2 linked regions of the Alloacidobacterium dinghuense genome follow. The protein of the gene in region 2 interacts with the protein of the main gene of each other region in a pairwise test. Links are inferred from orthologs where the notes say so. Each region holds a gene or a part of one and is shown on either strand. Other genes may lie near its edges.

Evidence for each region.
Region 1: the proteins of tsaE (region 2) and rlmB interact in binary tests that used the Escherichia coli proteins (3 or more experiments, as listed by UniProt). The link is inferred for Alloacidobacterium dinghuense from one-to-one orthologs.

The regions. Positions count from the first base shown.
Region 1 is NZ_CP060394.1:1,151,424-1,154,603, forward strand. The notes cover bases 1-2,968. They hold rlmB (23S rRNA (guanosine(2251)-2'-O)-methyltransferase RlmB), read left to right. Parts: upstream 1-1,072; coding sequence 1,073-1,864; downstream 1,865-2,968. Other genes in these bases: H7849_RS04640 (hypothetical protein), read right to left, coding at 1-274; H7849_RS04645 (RNA polymerase sigma factor), read right to left, coding at 271-960; H7849_RS04655 (M1 aminopeptidase family protein), read left to right, coding at 1,861-2,968. Also shown: more of H7849_RS04655, read left to right, coding at 2,969-3,180. UniProt on the Escherichia coli protein: Specifically methylates the ribose of guanosine 2251 in 23S rRNA.
Region 2 is NZ_CP060394.1:6,036,940-6,040,226, reverse strand. The notes cover bases 199-3,197. They hold tsaE (tRNA (adenosine(37)-N6)-threonylcarbamoyltransferase complex ATPase subunit type 1 TsaE), read right to left. Parts: upstream 1,937-3,197; coding sequence 1,460-1,936; downstream 199-1,459. Other genes in these bases: H7849_RS25425 (NAD(P)H-hydrate dehydratase), read right to left, coding at 1,933-3,197; eat (ethanolamine permease), read right to left, coding at 199-1,332. In the rest of the region: H7849_RS27700 (hypothetical protein), read right to left, coding at 1-197; more of eat, read right to left, coding at 145-198; more of H7849_RS25425, read right to left, coding at 3,198-3,287. UniProt on the Escherichia coli protein: Required for the formation of a threonylcarbamoyl group on adenosine at position 37 (t(6)A37) in tRNAs that read codons beginning with adenine.

The DNA.
Region 1 (3,180 bases), 4.9 Mb from region 2 along the record:
GCTCACCGCCAAGAAAGTCGTCCACGCTGCTCCAGATCGCAGGCGTTAGAACCATCGCAAACACAGCGATCGTCAGCAGGACAACCGCCATATTCCGGCGACTGCGCCGCCGCTGCTCGCGCAATTCAGCCGCAGCCAGCATCACGGCACGCCGCGTCCGCTGAACCACCTTCATGTCGGCGGCGGCATTCATGCCCGCCAGCATTTCGATGATCTGTGGATCTGCATTCCGCCAATCAGCTTGTGGATTTGTAAGGGGTCCCGGCTGCTTCACAAAGCCTCCTGTTGCCGGGTCATCGCTTCAAGCCGTGGCTTCAGCGCAGCCAGCCCGCGATACAAACGCGATTTCACCGTGGACAACGGAGCTGCCGTTACATGGGCGATCTCATCGAGCGAAAGCTCCTCGTGAAAACGCAGGACTAGCACTTCGCGGTGAAGCGGATCGAGAGTCAAGAGCAGCTTGGCCACAAGCTGGCCATTTTCATATCCCTGGTAAAGCTCAAACGGATTCGGCCCGTTGCTGGGCACCTCGAATGCGCGCTCATCTTCGGCGTTCTCGCACAATTCGTCGAGGCTCACCATTGTCCGTTTGCGCCGCATATCGATGACGAGATTGCGCGCGATGGTAAAGAGCCAGGTATCGAAGCGGGCGTTGCCGTTGTATTGCGCACCGCGCATCAGCACCCGCATCCACGTTTCCTGAAAGAGATCTTCCGCGACTTCGCGGTTGCCCGTCAGATACAGCAGGTAGCGCAGCAGTCGATGCTGATACTGCACGATCAACTCGTCAAGCAGGCCTTCATCGTGTCGCTTCAGTCCTTGCGCGATCAGGACATTCTCCTGTCGCGACTGTGCCGTCAATGAGATGGAGGCTGTGCTCATACTAGGTTGAGAGACGGACTCTGAACCGCCAAAGACTCTCTTGGAGAGAAAATTCTGCACTTTTTCAATCGGACTCATAGCAAATTCCCGGCGGCGGATGAGAGCACGTGGCGCAACTTTAGGAGCGATCCGCTAACACTCTTATTATCCGGCACATAGATACGATGCCGCAAGAGATACACTAGACTCAATGGAAGTTCTTTACGGGCTGCATCCGGTGGAGGAGGCTCTGCGCGCCGGAAGCCGCCAGTTCGACCACGTCTGCGTCGCCCGCGAGCGGCATGACCAGCGCCTGCAGCGTATCATCGACGCCTGCCGCGAATCCGGCGTCCGCCTCCGCTTCGAGCCGCGTGACCACCTCACCAAACTTGCCAAAACTCCCGGGCACCAGGGCGTGGTCGCCGTCGTCCGGGCCAAAGCTACGCTTGAGCTGGAAGATCTTCTCGACGGCCTCGCAGGGAAGTCGCGCCTGCTGCTGGCTCTCGATGGCGTGGAAGACCCGCAAAATCTGGGTGCGCTTCTGCGCACAGCCGATGGGGCCGGGGCTGACGGCGTCATCCTCACCGAACGCCGTTCCGCGCCTCTGAGCCCGGTCGCCATCAAGGCTTCAGCCGGAGCAGCCGAGCACGTGCCCATCGCCCGCGTCGTAAACCTGAGCCGGGCGCTTGAGCAGCTCAAGGAGCACGACCTCTGGTGCGTTGGGCTCGACGAGCGCGGAACGATGTCTTACGAGGAATTCGATTTCACGTCTAACTGTGTGCTGGTTCTGGGACGGGAGGGTGCAGGCCTGCACGATCTGGTGCGGCGGCACTGCGATCACCTGCTGCGCATTCCCATGGCGGGCAATGTGGCGTCGCTGAACGTGTCAGTGGCAGGGGCCGTGGTCCTGTATGAAGCCGCCCGGCAACGGCGCGAAGCAAAGGCCGAGCCGAAGGTTATAGCCCCTGCAAAAAAGAAAGAGCAAAAAGGTTTAGGTTCATGAAGGTAGTAACGCCGCTTCTGGCGGCAGTTGTATGCAGTGCCGTTGTCTTCGCGCAGCAGGCTCCCAGTTCACAAACTCAGGCGAAGCCAGCCGCAACGCAGGAACAGGCGCAGCCCACGTCTCAGGACGATCAGCTGCCGCCCCCGCGCGGCAAGGTCTTGTTCTCGCGCTCGTCGAAAGACGCTCAGCAGCCTGAGGCGAAAGAGGCGGAATCGGCAAATGCGAAGGTGAGTGACACAGAGCGTTCAGCGGTAACTTTCACCGCCTACGATCTCGACGTGCATCTGCAACTCAAGGAGCAGGGAATCGCCGTCCGCGCGAGAGTGACGGTTCGCAACGACGGTAGCCAGGCACTCACTCAGCTTCCGCTGCAGCTCTCGTCATCCCTCAAGTTTGAAAGCATCAGCATCGAGGGCCAGAAGCTCGCCTTCAGCCAGCAGATCATCAACAGCGATGCCGACCATACGGGCCAGCTGCGTGAAGTTGTTGTAGTCTTGCCGAAGCCGCTCGCTCCCCAATCAGAGCAGTCGCTCAATGTCGTATATAGCGGCGCGATTCCAGCCTCGACCAAGAGACTCGAAGACATAGGCACGCCAGCCGACCTTGCGCAACAGTCTGACTGGGATGAAATCTCTGAGGACTTCACCGGGCTGCGCGGTTTTGGCGACGTGGTCTGGTATCCGGTATCGTCTGTGCCGCAAGCTTTGGGCGAGGGCGCAAAGCTTTTCACCGAGATTGGGCGTCAGAAGCTGCGCTCGCAGAACGCGCAGGTTTCGATGCGGGTAACTGCCGAGTACATCGGAACGGCTCCGAATTCCGCGGTCATCGATGGCCACTTCATCGCCGTTCAGGCTCCCGCGGTCACGCCTACGGCGTCCTTCCCTGGCGTCGTCACATTTTCACTACCGGCAACACGCCTCGGTTTTGGCACACTCGACCTCTTTCTTGCCACCCGCATTACGCATGAAGCGAATGGCATACGTGTTCTCGCCGCCGACTATGACGAACCGAACGTGCAGGGCTATCTGACTGCGGCCACCATGGTGCAACCGCTCATCGAGCAGTGGCTCGGCAGCAAGCCGAAAGAGCCTCTTACCATCTTCGACCTGCCCGATAAGCACGCCGCCGCCTTTGAGCAGGGAGCCGTGACCGCTACCGGTCTGCAGGCGCTTGAGCCGCAGGATCTGGCCAACGCGCTAAGCCACGGCATGGCGCATGCGTATTTCGAATCTCCGCGTCAGTGGCTGAATGAAGGTGTGGCGAATTTTCTGGGCACGCTCTGGATCGAGCAGACCAAAGGCCGCGATGCCGCGCTC
Region 2 (3,287 bases):
ATAAATCCTGATCCCAACAATGCGAGAAAGACAAGCGCGACCAGGCGATTGTAGTAAAGCATGGTTCCCATGCAGAGCACGGAGCAAATGAGCGCAAAGGCTGGAAAGATGGGATAGAGCGGCGCCTTATAGCTGCGGTGCAGGTCAGGCTGTGTGGTTCGCAGGCGGAAGAGCGCGAGCATGCTGAGGATATACATCAAGATCGCGCCGAAGACAGACATGGTAACAATGTTCGCAGTCAGCGTTTGTCCGCCAAAGGTGATGAGTTGGTCGCTGTAAATGGCAGCAATGCCGACGACGCCTCCAGCGAGAATCGCAAGCCACGGTGTTTTGAATCGCGGATGCACGCCGGCGAGAAAGCGCGGAAGATAGCCAGCGCGGGCGCGCGAAGATTTGTCGCGAATAGCCGAGGATGATTCCGTGAAACGATGCGACGAGGCCGAAGAGTCCCAGCCAGACGAGCATGTGTAGCCATCCACTGCGCGCTCCCACGACGATCTTCATCGCCTGCGGCAGAGGGTCGTTGATGTTTGCGAGCTTCGTCCAATCACCCGCTGCTCCGGCGAAAAGCATCACCCCCAGCGCCAGCGCTACCAGCGTGAGGATACCTGCGATGTACGCGATGGGAATCGAACGCTTCGGATCTTTCGCTTCTTCGGCGGCCATGGCCACGCCTTCGATGGCAAGAAAGAACCAGATTGCAAATGGAATAGCGGCAAAGATACCCGGGACTGCGTGCACGGTGAATTGATTCTGGCCCGCCCATCCACCCTGAAGAAAATTGGCGAAATGAAATCCGGGCGTGACGACCGCCATGAACACCAGTAGCTCAAAGATGGCGAGCAGAGTTACGAACAGTTCGAATGTGGCGGCAATCTGCACGCCAATGATATTCAGCGTCATGAAGACGAGATAGGCCCCGAGCGCGGCATGTTTTGGGGCCAGCGACGGAAACTGCACGTTGAGATAGGCTCCGATGGCGAGCGCGATGGCAGGTGGCGCGAAGACGAACTCAACCAATGTGGCTGCGCCTGCAAGGTAGCCTCCAACTGGGCCGAAGGCTGCCCATGCATACGCAAACGGACCGCCAGCGTGCGGAATGGAGCAGGTCAGCTCGGTAAAGCTGAAGATAAAGGTCGCGTACATGGCCGCGATCAGGAGCGAAGTGACAAGAAAACCGAGCGTGCCTGCGTTGGCCCAGCCATAACTCCAGCCGAAGTATTCGCCTGAGATAACAAGTCCAACTGCGATGCCCCAAAGCTGCCAGGTGCCGAGCGTCTGCCTGAGGTCGTGATGCGTTGTGACGGGCGGCGATTCGATGGCGTGCGACACGCTTGAGAGTATCCGCCTTTACGGTGGACTTATGGAGGGCGCTTCGCGCCTACTAACGTTATATAGACAAAGCAGGTCTTTCGACTCCGCACTCCGTGCTGTGCTCAGGATGACAATGTAGAGAGAGTTAGTCTTTGAGCGTCAGCGTGATCTTGCGCGAGTCGCCGCCGGTGGTCTTCATCACGATTTCGCCGTTACTGCGCTTGGCCACGCTCGGAAACTTGTCGCCCCATTCCACCAATACGATGCTGTCGGGCGTGGCGATCTCATCGAGGCCGAGCGAGTCGAGCTGGCGCTCCTGCTCGATGCGGTAGAGATCGAGATGGTAGAGCATGACCGGCTCGTTTTTTCCGTGATCATGGAGGGTGCCTTCGTATTCGTGCATCAGCGTAAAGGTGGGGCTCGTCACTTCATCCGGTTCGGCGGCGTCGAGGGCTTCGGCAATGCCCTTCACCAGCGTGGTCTTGCCTGCGCCCAGATCGCCTTTCAAGATAAGGAACTTTGGTGGCGTGAGCAGTTTCGCGATCTCACGTCCGGCACGGATCGTATCGGCGGCGCTGTTCGTCTCGAACTCGTGGACCTTCGTGCCTGTGGCCTCTGTCATCGCGGCATCCCCTGTATCCAAACATACCCGCCTTTGTCGTCGGAGCGGAAGCGAAAAGCTGTTGAAAGGTGCGCAACGGTGTCAGTGGCAAGCAGGGTGTGCTCGTCGTGTTCCCACACGGCAAAGTCGGCAGCCAGCCCGTGGAGATAGACGGCGGCGTTCACCGCTTCTCCGGCTAGATGCGGATATTGCGCCAACATAGCCGCTATGATGCCGGTGAGGATGTCTCCGCTGCCACCTTTGGCCATGCCGGGATTGCCGGTGGTGTTGATGGCAATCGAACCGTCCGGATGGGCGATCAGAGTGCGCCATCCTTTGAGCACCAGCGTGACATGATTTTTCATCGAAAATTCACGAGCCAGCGCTTCGCGGTTGGCTTGAACTTCGCCGGTGCTGATTCCGGCGAGCCGAGCCATCTCTCCGGGATGCGGCGTTAAGACGCGTAACCGGTTGCGGCCATTGATCTTGCCGGGATGCTTGGCGAGGATGTTCAGGGCGTCGGCATCGAGGACCGCGGGAAGATCGGTCTTTTCCAGCAGGCCGAGAAGAAATGCTTCGGTCTCCGCCGACTGGCCCAGCCCCGGACCAATCGCGAGCACCGTTTTCTTGTCGAGAAGCTCTTTGAGCGTTTCGTCATCGAGATTGCTGCTGCTGATTTCTCCTTTGCTGCCGGCACGCAGGGGAATGGTCATCAACTCGGGCGTGATGCGCACAACCGAATCGAGGATTGGTTGCGCTACGGCGGCGGTCACCAGGCCGGCCCCGGTGCGCAGGGCTGCGAGCGAAGCCATTGCAGGCGCTCCGGACTTTCCGTATGAGCCGCCAACCACGAGTACGTGACCGAATTTGCCTTTGTTGCTCTCCGCGGGACGTGGAGTCTCGGTGATCCTCTTCGAAGCTCCCGCCCAGGTGAGGTTTAACTCGGATTCGATGGCTGCGTCGGGCGAGCCGATGGGGGCGACAACAATGGGCTGATAGGCGCTGTCGGTCAAGTTGCCGCTGACGTGCGCTGGCTTCGGAGCGGTGAAGGTCACGACCGCATCGGCGCGATAGGCGCCCTCGGTGCGATACTCGCGGGAATCCGAATCCCAGCCGGAAGGAATATCGACGGCGACGACCGGCGCGTCGAGGCTGTTGATCCGGTTGCGTAAAGCCATCGCCACGCCCTTCAGCGGAGGCCTGAAGCCGGTGCCGACGACTGCGTCGAGAAACAGGTCGGATTGATTGAGGATATCCGTGATCTGAGCTGAAGAGAGAGACTCTTCGTCCGGCGCAAGAGCAGGCGCGATTTCCATGCGCTCAAACATCTCTTTGGCGTCGCCTTTCAGGTCAACCGGATAGCCGAGCAGCA